One region of the Paenibacillus sp. EKM206P genome, then DNA from elsewhere that is predicted to be linked to it. Evidence: riboswitches for the same ligand, from Rfam matches in the RefSeq annotation. Region 1 holds a riboswitch; each other region holds the start of a gene.
What was found. Region 1 has a riboswitch for thiamine pyrophosphate ahead of G9G53_RS20920 (ECF transporter S component). Riboswitches for the same ligand answer to the same signal wherever they lie in the genome.
Positions count from the first base shown of each region.

Region 2: it holds a riboswitch for thiamine pyrophosphate, as region 1 does, so the genes downstream of both, G9G53_RS12570 (ABC transporter substrate-binding protein) here and G9G53_RS20920 (ECF transporter S component) in region 1, are expected to answer to the same signal.
Region 3: it holds a riboswitch for thiamine pyrophosphate, as region 1 does, so the genes downstream of both, thiC (phosphomethylpyrimidine synthase ThiC) here and G9G53_RS20920 (ECF transporter S component) in region 1, are expected to answer to the same signal.

Region 1 covers NZ_JAAMNQ010000012.1:109,426-116,380, reverse strand. The annotation lists gene G9G53_RS20945 (MetQ/NlpA family ABC transporter substrate-binding protein) at 1-327, opposite strand, end outside; gene G9G53_RS20940 (methionine ABC transporter permease) at 600-1,271, opposite strand; gene G9G53_RS20935 (methionine ABC transporter ATP-binding protein) at 1,264-1,989, opposite strand; gene G9G53_RS20930 (energy-coupling factor transporter transmembrane component T family protein) at 2,129-2,920, opposite strand; gene G9G53_RS20925 (ABC transporter ATP-binding protein) at 2,895-4,346, opposite strand; gene G9G53_RS20920 (ECF transporter S component) at 4,346-4,942, opposite strand; TPP riboswitch at 5,193-5,302, opposite strand; gene G9G53_RS20915 (TatD family hydrolase) at 5,346-6,143, opposite strand; gene G9G53_RS20910 (polynucleotide kinase-phosphatase) at 6,164-6,955, opposite strand, start outside.
Region 2 covers NZ_JAAMNQ010000005.1:55,703-62,657, forward strand. The annotation lists gene G9G53_RS12555 (ABC transporter ATP-binding protein) at 1-532, opposite strand, end outside; gene G9G53_RS12560 (ABC transporter permease) at 577-1,353, opposite strand; gene G9G53_RS12565 (MTH1187 family thiamine-binding protein) at 1,350-1,643, opposite strand; gene G9G53_RS12570 (ABC transporter substrate-binding protein) at 2,183-3,226, opposite strand; TPP riboswitch at 3,421-3,530, opposite strand; gene G9G53_RS12575 (pyridoxamine 5'-phosphate oxidase family protein) at 3,804-4,238, shown strand; gene G9G53_RS12580 (bifunctional 2',3'-cyclic-nucleotide 2'-phosphodiesterase/3'-nucleotidase) at 4,461-6,563, shown strand; gene G9G53_RS12585 (EAL domain-containing protein) at 6,836-6,955, shown strand, end outside.
Region 3 covers NZ_JAAMNQ010000019.1:17,417-24,371, reverse strand. The annotation lists gene G9G53_RS24290 (SdpI family protein) at 1-304, opposite strand, end outside; gene G9G53_RS24285 (YitT family protein) at 627-1,463, opposite strand; gene G9G53_RS24280 (hypothetical protein) at 1,972-2,124, shown strand; gene thiC (phosphomethylpyrimidine synthase ThiC) at 2,247-4,091, opposite strand; TPP riboswitch at 4,279-4,391, opposite strand; gene G9G53_RS24270 (IclR family transcriptional regulator) at 4,547-5,290, opposite strand; gene G9G53_RS24265 (alpha/beta hydrolase) at 5,591-6,628, shown strand; gene G9G53_RS24260 (Fe-Mn family superoxide dismutase) at 6,885-6,955, shown strand, end outside.

The DNA.
Region 1 (6,955 bases):
TTGCATAAAAGGAGCATGCTGAAAGAAGTTAGCATCCACTTCATGGCTTGCCAATGCGTTGTTCGGTTGGATATTGTCTGAAAGCACGACGATTTCCAGATTGACTCCGTCCTGTTTAAGCAGCGGCTTCACGATATCCAGCACATCTGTCATCGGTGGGATGAGCGTCGCTATTTTCAGGGTCACTTCTTTTTGGGAAGTCGCTTCTTTAGACTGTGTTTCTTGTGTAGCCTGCTTTTGACCACCGCATCCGGCAACCAGTAGCATAACGACAGCAAATAGTGTAAGTAATTTCAAGTTCGTTTTCATGTTGTTTTTCCGACTCATTCGATGTGGAACCTCCAAAATTAGTTGTGATCGGGAAGATAAAAATGAGTTACAGTATAGCCGCTTCGCGAATGATTTGATCTTACGATCGCTGTTGAAATGGGATTCTCTCTGATTTATAAAGTGATGTATAGGTTAGAATCCCATTTCAAAGGCGAACGCTAACGCTTCTCCAGATTCAAATCCTTCTCTCCGCTTTTGAGATACTGTAAAGTCATTTTTATTTCCCATAGTGGGCGGTGCAAGTGTTAATGAAGAGATTCATAAACCATTTACCGCTTGTCGATCCGGCGGGATATGGTGCTTCCAGTGAACTGGATCGTTTGTACGAAAATAATCATGACGACGATGGTGAACGCCATCAAGCCTGTTTCAAAACGCTGGTAACCGTAGCGGATGGCAAAATCGCCTACCCCGCCACCGCCCACAATGCCCATCACCGTGGAGTAGGAGATGAAGCTAATGGTGGACGTGGTCAAACCCAGTACAAGCCCAGAACGAGCTTCCACGTACAGAAATTTGAAGATAAGCTGAAGAGTGGATGCCCCCATAGAAGTAGCGGCTTCAATTACACCCTTCGGCACCTCAAGCAATGATTGCTCCACCAGCCTCGAATAATAGGCGATGGCCACCACTGACAAGGGAACCGTAGCAGCCATCGTACCCAGCGCCGTCCCTACGACCAGACGTGTAAATGGAATCATAAACACGACGAGCAGCAAAAACGGGAACGAGCGAATGACATTGACCACACTGTTCAATAGGGTGAACAGCAGTCGATTTTCATATTTTTGCCCTTTGCCGCACAAATACAAAATCGTTCCTGCCGGAAGCCCTAACAGTACAGCTGCTGCGATAGAAATCCCCACCATAATAAACGTCTCTCCGATGGCTTTCCATATCTCAGACTGATATTGCGCAATGATGTTCAGCATTTCATTCATCAGCTTCACCTGCTTTCGCTGTTGAACCTACCGCAGCGTCAGCTACACGTTGCGTGGAAAGCAGCTGTCCATCCCGCATTTCTGATACATGGGTACAAATGTTGCGTACCACGTCCATATCGTGCGTTACAATTACAATGGTAACTCCCAGTTCACGGTTGATCTCCCGTAACACGCCCAGAATATCCGCGGTCGTCTGCGGATCAAGCGCCGAGGTCGGCTCATCACACAGCAGCACCGCAGGTCGATTCGCCAGCGCTCTGGCTATCGCTACACGTTGCTTTTGGCCTCCGCTCAATTGTGCCGGATACTGTTCTGCTTTATCAGCTAAGCCGACGAATTGCAGGCATTCGCGCACACGTTCTGCTCTCTCTTTTTTCGCGACACCTGCCAGCTCCAACGGCATTGCTACATTTCCACTGACCGTCCGATTGTGAACAAGATGATAATGCTGAAAAATCATCCCTATGGATCGCCGCGCTTCACGGAGACGTTTTTCCGGCATGCGAGTCAGATCTTCCCCGTTCACAACCACGTTTCCCTCATCCGGCCTTTCCAATACATTCATCAACCGGAGCAAGGTAGACTTACCGGCACCGCTGGCACCTATAATACCGTGGATTTCCCCCTCCTCCACTTGAAGGGACACGGATTGAACCGCATGAAATTGGCCGCTTGAGGTGGTATAATGCTTGTTTACCTGATGCAGCGTAATCATGAAACCTGGCCTCCTGATGATCCATTTCTCAGGGAAAATGTAATAAGCCCGCCAGCCCAGGCGGGTCTGTACGAGCCGTCAATTCCCATTGCATTAATATACCACAGAGCAGAAAACGGGCAAAGCCTTTTGACAACAATTAACGTACATCCCACACCCCTACATAAGGAAAGCAAATCCCAAGTCCCCAAGCCAGCGTAAGCATGACGACAAAATAGAATATGAATACAATATCTATAGCCGAATAGCCGATCGCATAATAATACGTTCGCTTGGTTTCATTGGTAAAACCCTTGGCTTCCATAGCAATAGCAATGCGCTGGGCACGCCGAATACTTTGAGCGAGTAGCGGAATCGCATACCTGCGAAGCGTGGCATACATATTCCATTTGGACACATGCTGATGTAAACCTCGAATACGGTGGGCTTGTCTCAATGCCTGGAATTCCTCCACCATCATAGGCATCAACCGCATGGCTGCCAAAAAGCTGTATGCATACTTCGGAGGGAGCTTCCATTGCTGCATCAGTGAATAAAAAAGGTCCACTGGACGAGTCGTTAAACCAAACAACAAACCTACCGCAGCCATACTCAGCGCACGAAAGCCCAGATGCATGCCTCGGTAAAAGCTTTCCTGCGTCACATGGATCAAGCCCCATGTCCACCAGGTCGTCACCCCTTTGCCGAACATCATCATGCCCGTTGAAGTTGAAATAAACACCAATATAAAGGGAGACCCGTATAGCAGCAGCCTCTTCCATGGATGGCCTGACCAGACAAGCAGCAACAGCATAGCACACGCAACATTAAACATGACATTCGGATCATGAATGACTATAACGACCACAAACAGGATGGAAAACATCACGAGCTTTAGGCCCGGATTCACGCGATGCAGCCATGTTTTATGATGGGGAAAGGACAGGTTCATACTGTAGTTCCCCTTTCTGAATCCGCCATGTATCGGTACAATATCGACGGACAATTTCCGGGTCATGGGTGACCATCACAATGGCCGTGCCCGCCGCTCTCAGCTGCTCCAACATATCCAGCATGACAAAGGTATTACGCGCATCCTGCCCAAAGGTCGGTTCATCGAGCAGCAGCACTTCCGGCTCACGAATCATAGCCGTAGCAATACTCAACCGCCTTTTTTGGCCTAACGAAAGCTGATACGGATGCCGCTCGTCCAGCCGCTCCAGTCCGAACTGTACGAGCATCCGATCGACCCGTTCCCGGCACTGTTCAACGGTATACAAGCTCTTGGGTAACGAATACTCTAGTTCCTTTCGTACGGTATGCGCTACAAATTGCAGCTCGGGATTTTGAAACGCGAACCCGATACGCTCTGCCAGTTGTTCTGTACTGCCTGCCTCAATTCCGCGCACGCTATAACGTCCCTGTGTGCGAAGTAAGCGCATCATGGAGAGCAGTAGCGAGCTTTTGCCAGCCCCGTTTTCACCAACCACGCCAATCCAGTCGCCAGGCTTCACCTGCGCATGCTCCACATAAATCACTGAACTTAAACCGCGGAGGCCGCTAAAATGTTCTAGCTCCAGCACATCAGTCCCCGCACCATTCTGTTGCGTCACTGCTTCACTCCAACGTGGCGAAGACGCTTCATTCCATACTCCCGGATACCACACGCCGTACTCGGACAATGCCTGCCGGTGCACATGAAATACTTCTTGGGCCCTTCCATCTGCAATGATCTCCCCTTGAGCAGAAAGCACCACAATCCGATCCACATCATGGACAATTTCATTAATTTTATGCTCCACAATCACCAGTGTCTGGTCTACCGAAATGTTGCGAATGGTATCCCACACCTGTGTAGTGCCTTCCTCGTCCAACAAAGCCGTGGGCTCATCCAGAAAAAGCACTTCTGGCTCCATAGCCAGCACAGACGCAATCGCCAGCCGCTGCTTCATTCCCTGTGACATGCTGCCAATGGGCATATGTATATCATCCGTCGATAGACCCACCTGTATCAGCAGCTCGCGAATACGGGATCGCATCTGCTCCCGGGGAACCTGATTATTTTCCAACACAAAAGCCAGTTCCTCATCTGCATATGACATACAGAACTGCGTATCAGGATCTTGAAATACAATACCTGAGACACTTGGGATTACAGCAGCATCGCATTTCATAGGCACTTCTATCGTGCGTGGAATCAGACCGCTTAACACTTGGAGCAGTGTTGATTTACCGCATCCACTCGGTCCCAGTAGCAGCAGCTTTTCCCCCTTGCGGACAGACAAAGACATATTGTGAAAAAGCAGCTCTTGCTCACCGGGGAATTTCAACCGTAGCCGGGTGATCGAAGCCACCACATCTTCGGTTGCCCGGCTCATCAATCCAGCCCCTTATAATCTTGTTCCGTTGCAGGCCTCAAACTTCGCGTGACTCCGGTTACCTCCAATGCCTTAGCCAGATAGAACGCGAATACCCCGGCAATCACAATACTGCCAATCATCCGAAATCCAATATACAAAACATAGTTCCAAGTCGATAGCTGATCAATATACCCGTAGCTGAAGTCTAAAATCAGAGAAGTGACAGCCGCCCCAGCCGCAGCTAGCGAAGCAACCCACAGGTTTGCGTTCCGATACAGAAAAGCCGCAAAAAACAGCTCCGCTCCCAAGCCTTGCAGCAGGCCATAGTACAAGGTGGACATACCCCATTCGCTTCCCAAAAAAGCACTGACCGTTGCCGCTGCCACCTCTGCCAAAATCGCAACACCCGGCTTGCGAATGATGAGATAAGCAAACGTACCTGCCATAAACCACATGCCATACATCAGTTGCTCGGCGTGTAGACCCAATGGTTTCATCAAATCATAGGCAGGTCCCCATATTTTGTAGATCAACCCGAACACAACAGCGATCACAATCGTGACCAAAATATCCGTCAGTTTCAACCCTTTGGACGCTCTTACAGCAGTATTCATTATTGCGTGCTCCCCTTTTTCCTTATAGTTGGCCTCTTGGCCATGAAAAAAAGCTTGTCTGGAGCTGAATCTCCAGGCAAGCTTTATGCGCAGTAAAAGGTGAAGCACCATACAAAACATCATTCGTCGATATGCCTTATATAACCAGTAGTCTAAACTACTACACTGATACCCAGCCAAGTCAGGATCAAGGTAAAATGCTAGGACATACATTGAATCTATCGACAACCGCAAAAAAAAGCGGCATTCCTGTATAGTGTTCTTGGTTTCTCTACGCTGGCATTACCCAGATCAGATTTCACGGTCAGTGGCAAGGGCCACCCTCTCAGCCTGACTTTCTCAAGCTCCCGACAATGCTTTTTAATTCACTATAATATATACCACATCTATGGCTTTGACAATCCTATAATCCGAAGAAACGTTTAGCCGTTTCCGTCGTCGCGATTTCGATCTCCATCATGCTTCGACCTGTACATTCGGCTATCGTAGCAGCAATGTGAGCGAGATACATGGGCTCATTACGCCCTTCTTTAGGCTTCACAGGCAAATTACGCGGGGTCAAAAATGGAGCATCCGTTTCAATCATCAGACGGTCCAAGGGAATATCTCTGACCAGTTCACGCAGATGCTTCCCCCGCCGTTCGTCGCAAATCCAGCCGGTGATTCCGATATACAGTCCCATTTCTACATACGTACGCAATTCATGTTCCGTGCCGGTAAAACAATGCACTACCGCTTTATCGACAAGCCCTTGATACTCCCGAAGCATAGCGACAAAGTCCTCATGTGCATCTCGTTCATGCAGAAATAACGGCATTTTCAGCTCACCCGCCAGTTGGATTTGCTCGCCAAACCATCGGCGCTGCACATCACGTGGCGAAAAATCACGGTTATAGTCCAATCCGCATTCCCCTATGGATACGACCTGCGGCTGACCCGCCAACTGGCGGAGCTGCTGAATCGTGTCTGCACTGCAGTCTTTGGCATCATGGGGATGCACGCCAGCTGTCGCATACAGCTTGCCCGGATAACGCGCTGCATACTGAGAAGCTTCCCGACTGCTGCGGACACTGGTCCCGGTAATAATCAGCGGTGAAATCCCTACAGCCGCGGCTCTCTCTACCACCTGTTCCCGATCTGCATGAAACGAACGATGCATCAAGTTCACACCAATATCAATTAACGGTGTACCCCTTTCCATCTCAATCCCTCCCTCGCAAACTACAATCTTGGATCAATCGGCTCTGATTCCAGAGATAGTGCGGCAAGGACGCATTCATGAATACGATCTACCGTATCCTTGCGGACAAAACGTTCCACGCCTTCCATACCAAGCGCTCCTTCCATCAGGGCATGACGCTCCTTTTTGTTCGTTCGACGCTGCTTCAGACGCTTTAAATTCTCAGGGGCAAGATAATCCATACCGTAAATGATGTGCAAATACTTCCGGCCTCTCACCTTGATTGCAGGCTGAATCATCTTGTCCCGATTTTTCATCAAAAAGCGTTCCGGCTTGATCACAATCCCCTCATGACCATCCTCTGTCATCTCGTTCCACCAACGAATGACCTCTTCCTCGCTTGCTTCGTCCGTGATCACGCGATACTCTGTCTCCATAAACAGGGAAGACAGCCCAGCCAGCTCCCGGTTTTGCTCCATATGCCAAATATGAGAATGGTCGAAAAAAGTCTTTCCGCTGTGTGCCAGCGTATGAAACGGTGCGATACGAATCTCATCCAGACCGTCCACATCCCAGCAATATTTTTGAAAAGCCTCTTGAAACGTCACGGCATTCGCGTACTTCTGTTCCATTTCCTCCAACCAGTCTCCAACCTCTCGGCCCGCAACCTTCGCCTGCTTCAGCTTGTCTACCAGCTTACTGCGATCCAGCAGAGCTGCTTCACCCACATGCGCATACTGTGCAGCAATCAATTCCCGAGCCTTGAGATTCCACGGTACAATTTCCGCATCCAGCAACACAAAATCCGTCTGGTTCCGTTCAAAATATCCGGC
Region 2 (6,955 bases), on a different contig from region 1:
GCATTCCACCAGACAGCGTATGTGGATACGCCTTGGCGAATTTGCCTAGTCCAACCTGCTCGAGCCATTGCAGGGCTTCTTTGCGACGTTCGCGTTCACTGGCGTACTGAGGGGGGACTGCTGTATTTTTACGTGGAGCATTTTCCTGCCCAAGCAGTACATTATCCAGCGTGGTGCGCCACGGGAAAAGGGCGGGCTGCTGTGGCATATAGCTGATATGCCCACGTTCACCAGTCATGTCTCGTCCGTGCATACGGATACGTCCCTGCTGTGGTTTGAGTAGCCCGCCGATGATGTGAAACAGCGTACTTTTGCCGCTGCCTGACGGACCGATGAGAGAAACGAATTCTCCCGGCTTGACTGTGAGGGATACATCCTGCAGCACGGGCAGTAAGCTTCGCTTTTCGCGGAAGGCGAGGCTGATCCCGTCCAATTCCAGAGCAGAAGGGGCAGTCGAAGGACTCTGCTGGTCCCCGGCTCGTTGTTCATTAGCCACGTTGTGTGATGATAAGTCAGTCGGATGCAGACTCATATGTGCCACGTCCTTTCTTTGCTGTATTTAATTCAAGGAGGAAGCTATTCCTGATCCGGTTTCCAGCGAACCAGCCATTTTTCCAGTAGTACTATGATGACAAACATCAGTAAACTGAGCGCGACAATGATGCCGATGGCGGCAAAAATGAGGTCCGTGCGATAGGCCGATTTTTGCAGCAGCATATAATATCCGATTCCTTCGCTCGCACCAATCCATTCGGCAATAATTGCGCCCATCACACTGTAGGTGGCAGCAATCTTGATGCCGGAGAATACTTGCGGCAACGAGTGTGGCAACTCCAGCTTCATAAAAATAGCCATGCGACCGGCACCCGACATCTGCATATAGTTCATCATCATACGGTCCGTCCGTGTCAGCCCGTCCATGGTCGCTACAGCCACGGGAAAAAAGCATACTAAGGTAATGACCATCAGCTTGGGCAGCATGCCAAAACCAAACCACACCATGAGCAGCGGCCCCAGGGCGATGATCGGAATGTTTTGGCTCAGGATAAGCAGCGGATACAGGGCGGATTTGAGAAAAGGAATGGTATGAAGAACGATGGCGATCAACAGTCCCGTTGCTGTCCCTATAGCGAATCCCACAAGTGTCAGGCGAATTGTAGCCCATGTATGGGCACCAAGCAGCGCCGTCTGGGCCATGCCCTCCTGTACGATGAGGGATGGAGCTGGCAGTAGCCAGGATTCAATATGTAAATAGGAAACCGCCCCCTGCCAGGCTGCTAAAAAGAAGAGGACCGCCACAAGGGGCGGCCATACGCTTTTCCACCAGGATGCGTTCTTGCCTTTCGGATTCATGGGCGATATTTCTCGGTCAGCTTGTTCATGCTGATGCCTTGTGGGTTATGTGCGATTTTGATCTGTGAAATGACGCTGGGACTGCCCGCTTCCGTCAAAGCCTCATGCATTTCTTTAACCACTTTCAGCAACTCGTCGAGCTCGCCCTCCATGGTCGTATCCAATGGGTTCACCTGATGTTTGACACCGGAGCGCTGAATGACCTCAATCGCCTTATCTACATACGGGTAAGAGTCCTCGTTATTAGGAGTTTTAGGGATTACTTGAATACTGAGCAGTGTATTAGCCATGCAAATTCACCTGTCCTTCATTTGGAGTGTTTTAGAGAAAATAGGGTGGTTTAAGGCGTTTGAGACCGCTCCGCGTTTCATTTGGTCTTACGATCGCTGTTGCAGGGGGATTCTTGGATTATTTAAGTTTTCAAAGGTAAGAATTCCCCTGCAAAGGCGAACGCTCCGCTTCTCCAGATTCAAATGAACCGCTCCGCTGCTGCCCGCCTTAAAAGCACCCTATTTTTAAAGCTGGTTTGTGCGGCATTTTTAACACACAAGCGCACCTACTTAGCGCTTAGATAATATGAAACTAAAGAATAAACCAAGTTGAACGAGAACGAAGTGGGCGGAATGGTGCTGTACAAGCGTTAGCGTTCGCTTTAAAAGCTTTCCGTAGGAAAGCTCGCTTCGGAAGCATAACCTCCCCGGATTTCTACATTAATCATAAGTTTTTATTAAGAAATCCGGGGTGGTGGCGATGGGAAGCACCATCCGACTGCGTAGTGGCGCTTCGTTCACTTCTCTAGTTCAGTCTTATTTAGCGTTTTAACAAATGGTCAGCGCTTGGGCAAGAAGTCGTTTGTGAAGGCCTTATCGACTTCCAAAGGCTTGCTGAGCAGCTTGCGTTCGTACATCCAGTCCGAATAGTTTTGCCATACCTCCGCTTTTTGCACGCCCCATTGCGCGGCATCATCCTGATAACGTGGGCTTAGCCATTTTTGGCTGGCAAGTACCAGTTTTTTATCCAGCTCCGGTACAGCTTTGCTTAAGATGTCCGCGGCTTCTTCCGGATGGGCGATAGTGTATTCATAGCCTTGGGCGGTAGCGTCCATGAACGCTTTGACCAGCTCGGGATCATTTTTTATCGTCTGTTCGTTGCTCACAATTACAGGCGTATAGTAGTCGAGGCTTTTGGAATAATCTTTTACATACAGCATATCCAATGGCTCATCTCGAAGTTGGGCCTCGATTCCGGTCCATGCGTAGAAAATCCAGGCAAAGTCGATATCCCGCTTCACGGCTGTAAAATAGTCTGCATTGCCCATGTTGACGATCTTCACTTTGCTCACATCGCCTTTGTCTGAATCCATGATGGATTTCATGACCGCTTCTTCTACGGGAGAGCCCCAACCGCCGTATTTTTTACCTTCAAAATCTTTCGGGCTTTTAATTCCGCGATCTACCGGGGCTGCGAAGCCTGAGGTATTATGCTGAATCACCGCAGCGATGGATACAAGCGGCACACCTTGCGTGCGAGCCTGTGTGACGCCTTCTTGGTAGCTGATACCAAAAGGTGCAGCATTAGAAGCAACCATTTGATCGGCTCCGCCTGAACCAGGTTGAACAATTTGGACATTCAAACCTGCTTTTTCGTAAAATCCTTTGTCCTTGGCGACATAGAGTCCCGTATGATTCGTATTGGGTGTCCAGTCGAGCACGATTTTAACATCTTTGAGCCCCTTTGCCGGAGTAGACGTTTGAGTGTCGGTAGCGGAAGCCGCTTCTTGGGATGTAGGGGGACTTCCACCGCAAGCGGTCAGGGTCAGGGCCATGAGCCACAGACTGATCAGTCCCAGGGTTAATATTTTCATGCGCTTCATCGTTAGTGTTCTCTCCTTTTGATTACCCGTTATCCATCCAATCAGACAGCTTAAGTTTCCCATTTTCATAAAAATAACATCTGCCGGACGCGATCTTTCCAACAACTTAATCCTCAACAAAAAAAGCGCCCCGAGTTTCCGGGACGCTTGCGCTTGTATATACCAAAGTAAGGGATGGTCCTATGTAAAAAAGGCACATCTTGCTTAAGCATTCCTACGCTGGCATTACCCAGATCAGGTTGTAAGGGTCAGTGTCTTGGGACACACTCTCAGCCGGCCGATTCCAGCACCCCTGGCATTGTATGGTTTAATGGGTTCATTTATTCGGGTTTACTACGACGATTATATGCTTTGAATGCAGGTCTGTCCAGCATGAAGGGAGAGATAACGGTTCATTTGCCGAACGACAGGGTACACTTTTACTGTGAGCTTTGATCTGAAAATGAGTATGAATCAATCCGATTCGATCCGGTCATGTTATTTTCAGAACAGCTGCGCAGGTAGGTTCAGATGGGCTGGTGCCCAATGGCATGGCGTAGGTAGAGAATTCTAATTCGTGAAAAGGAGTTGTTGTACTGTGGGTAAAACGGAAACATTGGATCGCAACCAACTGGAACAAGCCATTGTGAAGGCTTTGGATAACAACAAATTTTGTACGTTAGGTACGGTAGAGGGTGGCAAACCGAAAGTACGCTATATGGCCCTTTTTAACGATGGAATGAACATTCATCTGGCGACAGATCGCAAAACGCATAAAGTGGATGAGCTAAAGGACAATCCGAATGCTTATCTGCTGCTGGGTTATGAGGTTGGCGGTACGAAGGAAGTTGTTGAAGTGGAGGCTACCGTCCAAATTACAGCTGATGAGGGGCTACGCAAACAAGTGTGGAACGACTCCTTGAAGGAGTGGTTTTCCGGACCGGACGATCCCGATTATGTCATTCTGGACGTGAATCCGACTCGCATTGAGTATGTGGGTCAGCAAACGGAGCGCCAGGTGTGGAAGAAATAATACGAATATAAATGGATAAGCCAGTAAATCTCCAATTTTTTCAGGAGGTTTGCTGGTTTTTTTATGTTTGAGAAAATTAATTATTTTTTCATAAATAATTTTAAGTAAATGACTACTCTTTTGTCTGGCGTTGGATTAAAATAGAAATGGTGAGTTCAAGGCTTACATATATGTGCAAAAGTATGTATATGAGGCATACACCTTAATGAGGAGGGGTATATTTTGTTATTACGTAAAAATTGGTTTAAAGGGTTTACAGCAGCAGTTGTAGCTTGTAGCATGCTGGTGTTTTCAGCCGCTCCATCCTGGGCAGCTAGTGATTCTCGTGATAGCGCTACGGTGAATTTGCGGATCATGGAAACAACGGATATCCATGCGTCCCTGATGAACTACGATTACTATTCGGACAAAGAAACCAACGAGTATGGCTTGGTTAGTACAGCTAGCTTGATCCAGAAGGCACGTAGTGAAACAAGAAACAGTATGCTGTTCGATAATGGTGATTTGCTGCAGGGCAACCCATTAGGCGATTATATGGCCCGCAACAAAACCTTTGAGAAAGAAGGCGGTGTCCATCCGGTCTACAAGATGATGAACCTGATGGGCTATGATGCAGCTACAGTGGGCAACCATGAATTCAACTACGGTCTCGACTTTCTGGACAAATCGCTCAAGGGAGCTGATTTTCCTTATGTAAATGCGAACGTTTATGTTGATAAAGGGGGCCAAGCTACTAAGAATTATTTTACCCCTTATCAGATTCTTGATAAAACAGTAACGGACGAGAAGGGCGAAGAGCATACACTCAGAGTGGGTGTGATCGGTCTGGTCACACCTCAAATTATGCAGTGGGATGAAGCCAATTTGAAGGATAAAGTCGTTACGAAGGATATTGTGGAAACGGCGAAAAAGTTTATTCCTCAAATGAAGACGGAAGGTGCTGACATTATTGTCGTGCTTGCGCATACCGGTTATGAGGATGTGCCACAAACGCCACTGATGGAGAATGCCGTTAAGTATTTGAGCCAGGTGGACGGAATTAACGCTATTCTGTTTGGGCATGCTCATAAATCTTTCCCTGGCCCTGATTTTAAAGATATGAAGGGTGTAGATCTGGATAAGGGAACCATTAATGGGGTACCAGCCGTGGAAGCTTCCTCATGGGGCAAGGATCTGGGTATCATTGACCTGAGCCTAGAAAAGAAAAATCGCGAGTGGAACGTGACTAACTCTCAATCTCAAGTGCGTCCGGTTGTGAGCACCACTAATCAGACTGTGCAGTTTATCCCTGAATTTAAACTGATTGATGCGGTCAAAGAAGAGCATCAAGGAACGCTGGATTATATTCGCCAGCCTGTAGGAACAACGACGGCGCCAATTACCAGTTATTTTGCATTAGTGCAGGACGACCCTTCCATTCAAATTGTGACGAATGCACAGAAATGGTATGTTCAAAACCATCTCAAAGGAACTGAATACGAAAAACTTCCAGTATTGTCGGCAGGCGCTCCATTCAAGGCCGGCGGTCGAAACGGAGCCGAGTATTACACTGATATTCCTGAAGGTACGGTAGCGATTAAAAACGTGTCCGACCTGTATGTGTACCCGAACACGGTTCATGCTGTAGAAGTGACCGGTGCTGAAATTCAGGAATGGCTGGAGTGGTCTGCGGGTCAGTTCAACCGTATTGATCCAAAGCAAACTGAGGAGCAATCGCTGATCAACAAAGATTTCCCAACCTACAATTTCGATGTCATTGACGGTGTGAATTACCAGATTGATGTAACGCAGCCTGCACGATATGATGCCAAGGGAACTATTATTGATTCTTCAGCGCATCGTATCAAGGATCTGCAATACAATGGGAAGGCTATTGATCCTGTGCAGAAATTTATCGTAGCAACCAATAACTATCGTGCTTCCTCATCCAAACTGGCCAACCCAGATGGCAAACGAATTGTGATGGCAGCACCGGATGAAAGTCGTCAAGTCGTTGTTGACTATATCCGTACGAACGGAACGATTAATCCATCGGCGGATGGCAACTGGTCTATTGCTCCTTTTGGTCAGGCAAAGGTTACTTTCGAGTCCTCTCCTGATGCCAAAGACGTGCTGGCAGGCAATCAACAAATTTCATACTTGAGCAGCGCGGCAGACGGTTTTGCCAAATACAGCTTAAAAGCTGGCGCTAGGCTTAGTGCAGCAACGACTCCTGTAAAGGAAGCTGTGGCTCCCGCGGAAGCAACAGCAAAGCCAGCTGTTAAAACGACCAAACCGGCGGCTGTTAAACCAGCTAAAACAACAAAGCCAAAGGCGTCCAAATAACTTCGAATTTTAGTTTTCACTCAATATCAGAATGAAGCAGCAAGTCTCTTTAACCAAGAGATTTGCTGCTTTTTTTAATATTAAAAAAAACGGCCCCGAATTATTATGAGTGTAAAAAGGTTTTGTTTTTGTCGAATATGTACTTAAGTCCTAAGTTATCGTTAAGAACAAGCTGCTTTTTTGTAAAAAAACGTAATTATATAGTACTTTTGTTCTAGTTATTTGTGATATAATGGTGAAAAAACCGGAAAATTGTTCCGAGGAGGACCATTATGACATGCAGCAATTGCAGCATCATATTACCTATAAAGGATCAAGGATTGCTTAGAATTAGGTATTCCAGGGTGTCGCTTACTCCAGCATTAGATGGTTTGGGTATGCTATCGGAACAA
Region 3 (6,955 bases), on a different contig from region 1:
ACATTAAAAAAAGAAAAATAAAATTTAGAACAACAAACACACTGGAACATATTTTACGATATGGAACCAAATTATTTTCAGAAAATTGTTCTCTATGTTTCGAGAATTTTGGATACAAGACAACAATAAGAAAAGAGATAATCATCGCTCCTGATGACACAATAAAAAAAGCTAAAGGGAGCTTTAGCGGGTTCATTGAAGGCAATATAATAAATGAATTTATAAAATGCAATATAATAAATAAAATAGAAATCTGAATCCACGGCTTTTTAAATTCTTTTTTTAAATCATAGTTATTCTCCACTCAAAACAACCTCACTTGAAACTGTTTCTCAGTTGATTTTAGAAGTAAGTGCATTTATAATACTTCAATATAAAAAATGAATATATTTTAATAAAATATATATTATTGTCAGATCATAATGCATATTTTTCAAAAAAATAAGAGATCAAAGTCACATTCACAATATTTTTTACAAAAAATAGCTTTTCTTCTGTTTCGAAAAGAAGTTATTATCTATCTACTCTATTTCGATTATTAAAATAAACATCTCAAAGCAAAAAAGTCGATCCCTCAGGACCGACTTCCAACTATGTTCTCCTATAACCTAACCTTCGCACGCGAGCTACTTCGAAATATCCAGAAAACCTTCTCCGAACACGTCCCGCACGTCATGAATGGTGATAAACGCTGCTGTGTCGATGGCTTTCACTATCTTTTTGAGCGCCGATACCTCTTGTTTACTAATGACGATATACAGCACTTCTTTTGGATTTTTAGTGTAATAACCGTGGCCTGACAGGACAGTAACTCCACGATCCATTTTCGTAATGACCATCTCGGCAATTTTATCTTGGTGCTCCGAAATAATCATGACCGCTTTTTTGGGGTTCAGTCCTTCGATCATGAAGTCCATCACCTTCGTACCAACGTACAAAATAACGATAGTTAGCATCAATTTTTCCGGGCCAATAATAAAATAGGAAGAGAATGCGACAATCAAATCAAAAAACAGCAGGCCATAACTGATATTCCAATCCAGATACTTGTTGGCAATCCGGGCTAAAATGACCGTTCCCGCCGTTGTGCCACCTACCCGTACGATTAAGCCAATGCCGACCCCCACCAAAACTCCGGCAAAAACGGCATTAATCGTCGGCTCATGCGAATCAATCCGCCAGTTGACTGTTAAATGTAAAAACAGCGAGTTAAAAGCGACCGCAATGATAGTGTACAAGGTCGTTCTCTTGTCCAAAAATTTATATCCGACAATCAGCAGCAAGCCATTAATCACCAGATTAACGATCGAGGGAGACCACTGAAACAGGTAGTACAGGATGATTGTGACCCCTGTAACGCCCCCCTCGCCAAACTCATTCGGGATCACAAACAGATTAACAGCTAGTGCGAAAAAAAACGCACCCAGAATAATAAATGCGATGTCTGCAATACATTTTTTCATATATGCTCTAATCCTCTCTCTAACATTTCAAAGGATGAATCGCCAGATCGATTGGCTGACTCTTGTTGTCAAAATACGCTGACAACCAGTTCATGGTATCTACTACCAAACATAAAGTCAATACAACTTTGACACTTTAATTCGCCACCAGACTGCCTCAATCCTGACTTGAGGAGTCCACAAAACCCTCCTTTTACAAGGTTATTCGACAAAAAAACACAATCCCGACTACTAAACTAAGAAAACGGGCCTCAAGCCCTTGTTTTAGACCTAGGCACATTTTCCCCTAAAACGACCATCCTCCTAATCGGCATTTTGAACACACATGACCATCTTCCTGTTTTATGTCAAAAGCGTTTTACTTTGAAAAAATGTGGGTATAATGATTGAAACATAACCAAGCAACCTACATAGCATTGCGACATCAAGTACATACAAATAGTCCTATACAGACGTCCTAAGCAACTCAATCTGAATTTGACAATATGGAATTGGAGGAATGATCTACATGAATACAATGAACTTAACCGTCCACACCCTGATGCCCTTTCACCACCAATACCAACGTGCCAACGCGGTGAGTATGCAGAAGAAAGAAGATAGCTCGGAGAAGAAGCTCAGCTTTCAGGACATTTTGAATGAAAAAATGGGTAAAAAATAAGGCGCCGTTTATCCGGTTGCATGACTCGCTTTACATAAGCCAAAAAGCCGTAGTTTCCTACATCGACTGTAGAGAACCACGGCTTTTTTTGATTCATGCGTTCCTAAACTCACACATTCGTTTTACTGACCGCCATCCCGATACTGCTCTGCCTTCTCACGCATCCCAGCGGCCACTGCTTCTTCGGTGTTCAGCCCCTTATCCGCTGCATAGGCGCGAATGTCCTGCGTGATGCGCATACTACAAAATTTGGGGCCGCACATCGAGCAAAAATGTGCTTCCTTGGCTCCCTCTGCTGGTAGCGTTTCATCATGGTAGGACAAGGCCCGCTCGGGATCAAGCGACAGATTGAACTGATCCCGCCAGCGGAACTCAAAGCGTGCCTTGGACAAAGCATCATCCCGCTGCTGCGCCCGTGGATGGCCCTTCGCCAGATCGGCAGCATGTGCTGCAATTTTGTAGGTAATGACACCCTCACGGACATCATCCTTATTCGGAAGACCCAAATGCTCCTTAGGCGTAACATAGCACAGCATGGACGTCCCGAACCAACCGATCATCGCCGCCCCGATGGCTGAGGTAATATGATCATATCCGGGGGCAATATCCGTCGTGAGCGGTCCCAAGGTATAGAAAGGAGCTTCCTTACAAATCTCCATTTGCAAATCCACATTCTCTTTGATTTTATGCATAGGGACATGTCCCGGCCCCTCAATCATGACCTGAACATCATGCTTCCATGCGATTTGCGTTAGCTCGCCCAACGTTTCCAGCTCTGCAAACTGTGCTTCATCATTCGCATCATAGATACTACCTGGACGTAGACCATCCCCGAGAGAAAAGGCCACATCATAGGCTTTCATAATTTCGCAGATTTCTTCAAAATGTGTATACAAAAAATTCTCCTGATGGTGCGCAAGGCACCAGGCTGCCATGATCGACCCGCCACGGGACACAATTCCCGTCATTCTATTCGCCGTCATCGGTATATACCGCAGCAATACACCCGCATGAATTGTAAAATAGTCCACTCCCTGCTCCGCCTGCTCGATCAGCGTATCGCGATACAACTCCCACGTCAGCGCTTCTGCTTCGCCGTTCACCTTTTCAAGTGCCTGATACAGCGGCACAGTTCCAATCGGTACAGGAGAATTCCGAATGATCCATTCACGTGTGGTATGGATATTACGGCCTGTGGATAGGTCCATAACTGTATCCGAGCCCCAACGCACAGCCCAGGTCATTTTCTCCACTTCCTCCTCAATCGAGGAGGTAACCGCAGAATTACCAATGTTCGCATTGATCTTCACGTGAAAATGACGCCCAATGACCATCGGCTCACTTTCCGGGTGATTGATATTCGAAGGCAAAATGGCTCGTCCAGCCGCCAATTCCTGCCGTACAAACTCAGGCTCCACCCCTTCGCGGATCGCCGCAAATTCCATTTCGGGCGTAATGATCCCTTGCCGTGCATAATGCATTTGCGTCACTGTACGACCTTGCGAAGCACGAAGCGGACGGTTGGTCACGCCGGGAAATTCAACTGTCTCCCGTTTGGAGCCAGGTTTCAGTCCATTATCCTCTGGTTTGACGGCGCGTCCCTCGTAAGCCTCCACATCGCCCCGTTCCAGTGCCCAAGCTCGCCGTAATGGAGGCAGGCCCTGACGGATATCGACCTGATAGGCTTCGTCAGTCATGGGACCGCTCGTATCGTACACACGCAATGGCTCATGATGCTCCGTGCCCTGCGGCGTATGTGTAGGATGAAGAGCAATTTCCCGCTCTGGGACGGCAATGTCCGGCCGCGAGCCTTGAATATATACCTTACGGCTCCCTGGAAAGGGCGTTACCCCACTGGCTTGCTCCCCGTTTGTCTTCTCTACCCCAACTTCCCTTGTTCCTGCCAACCTTACTTCTGCTGATTTAAATTCTGTTCCTTTTGTTCCTTCTACTTCTGTCGGCTTCATTGTCCATTCCTCCTGTTTCGATGAAATGACACACCGATCCGGAACCATTCCCAGGGTGGCGCTGATCTATGCAAAAAAGCCGGTTCCCGAGGGAACCGGCTAATCTAACGAGGCAGCTATCCAGACCGTGCACATGTGGAATAATCCTATTCCAATGCGTCACCGTAGACAGCAGCTGCGTATACATTTCAATGGCCGATTACTTCCCTACGCTGGTATGATCCAGATCAGGTGCAAAGGGTCCGGAATCTTACACGATTCCATCTCAGCCCGGCATTACAGGCTCCCCCAGTAACTGCGATACTTCTATTCACATGAGGCGGACATAACAGACATCCCGCCATCCTTATCAGACTACTTCAAATTTATGGCTTTGGCAACCCTTCTAGGTTCCATTTAGCAAGAAGACGCTCCTCACCAAATCACTTTGCTTGCTTCAACTGCATTCATTCTTGTTACGGAAGCATAAGCCCCATTTCCTTCGCCGCTTCGATCAAAATCGGAGCAAAGTCATGTAGCGTCTCGGGTGCAAGCCGGCTGACCGGACCGGATACAGATAAAGCCGCAGTGACCTGTCCCTTCCGGTTCACAATTGGTGCGGCCACAGCAGCGGCCCCTGGCTCCCGTTCTTCATAGCTGGTCGCATAGCCCTTCTCGCGAATGTCCTGCAGCTGGGCTTTATAGACCTCCGCGTCTACCGAGGGCGGCCATTCATTCCCGCTTAGCAGGGCTTCCAGCTCCTGCGGCGGCATAAAGGCAGCCAGCACCTTACTGGAGGCTCCTACAGCCAGCGGCATACGCGCACCCACAGGCGCAACCCTGCGGATCGCCTGATTGCTCTGCACGGCTTGTATGCGAATACGCATGTTGCCGTCCCGTAAGTACAAGCTGACCGTTTCGCCCAGACGGTCACGCAGTCCTTCCATTGCAGGCTGTAACAACACCGCCGGCTCGTCACTTTGGGACAAATGTGTGGATAGCTCCCAAATGCGGAAGCCAAGTCGATATTTTTCCGTTTCGGCATTCCGAACGACAAAGCCCCGATCCTCCAACGTAGTCAGCAGCCGATGAACCGTGCTTTTATGTAGACCAATTTTGGAGGCAATCTCCGTTAGGCCAAGATCCGAATCTGCGGTAAAACACAGCAATATATCAAGTGCACGCTCTACAGCGCGAACGGTTAATTTACGGTCTTCCATTCGTGAACCGCTCCTCTTGTATCCATATTCGTTTCACACTATGAAACATGGTTACATAAATTATATAGAATAGTCGCGGCTACTGTAAACCGATGTTTTTGTGACAACCATATTACAGAACGAGAACAAACATCGACAATTCTTTGCATCATTTTTACTTTTCCGGTTCAGGCGTTGACTTTGGATAACCCCCATCATACGATAATAGGTATCTATACGGATATACACTATCATTTTCAAGTGGAATTATACCTAAATTCTATTGAAACGAAGATCAATTTTATATAAGGAGGCTCTTACATGATTTCTACATCCCAGCGCAACTCTCAGCTACAGACCGCTGTTCAGGAGCCGTCCACCCCACTCTTTAATCCCCGTCTGCTGCGGTTCAAGCACGTTGTGATTGCTCTGCTGCTGTCGGTCGTTTTTTTTCTGTTGTTTTGTTTTATTGCCTTGCATGCTTACATCGCATGGGTACTTACGAATCCTACCGTCGCGCCGCTGTACTCTAATCCGATGCAGGCCAAAAACATGCCTTATGAGGAAGTCAGCTTCCCTGCCAAGGATGGTAGCCGCATGGTACAAGGCTGGTATATCCCGGCGGATCAATCGCGGAAAACGATTATTTTCAGCCATGGTTATGGAGCTAACCGCGAAGAAAGCTGGATTCCCATGTATGATCTGGCGCATTATGCCCACAGTTTGAACTTTAATGTGGTCATGTTCGATTATGGATTCGCGTCACAAAACAGCAAATCAGTCGCAACCGGAGGCAAAGCGGAATCCCAGCAGCTTCTCGGAGCGATCCAGCTTGCGAAGCAACGCGGCTCGTCGGAGATTATCGTATGGGGCTTCTCCATGGGGGCAGGAACCGCTCTTCAGGCGGGCTTGCAAACCAAGGATGTGGACGCAATGATTTTGGACAGCACTTTCCTGTTGGAGCCGGATACGCTGTACCATAACATTCACAATCAAATTAACCTGCCAAGACATCCGTCTTTGGAAATTCTGGAGTTGCTGTTTCCAGTCTTGAACGGCACCAGCTTGCATCAGATTCCATATCAGGAGGTTAAAAAGGAAAACTATCCGTTCCCGATCATGTTTGTGCATGGTACACAGGATGAAAAGGCTCCTTATCCTATTGCGGAAAAGCTCGCTGCCAATCAAACCAACCCACTTTCCAGTGTATGGATTGTCAAAAACGGAATACATGAGCTTATTTTCAGAGAGCATCCCCGTGAATATCTACGGCGGGTATCGACGTTTCTAAGCAGTGTACAGGAGCTGGAGGACAAGAAAACGATCGCTGATGCCCACAAACAAACGACTACAAAGTAAAGAATTATTTTTCAAAAAAACTGTATTTAATTCTTCACCTTGAAGAAGCCTGCCTACGGACACTAACCCGTGCCGTAGCTGGGCTTCTTTTTCGTTTACCATGGTATTCTTGTTCTACGTAACAGATGTGACCAAATTAAGCGAGTTCATAGACATATTCCCGATAGGACAGCGAATATACTGGGTACGTATGCATCCAGGGCAGATCTGCCAGATCCGCCGGATAGCCATAGTGGGATACGGGAGGTATAAAACGATGCTGAGTACTTATGGGTCTTTCCTGCCCTTACGTGTGCTGGAGGAAATTCGGCATTGGAAGCAGCAGGA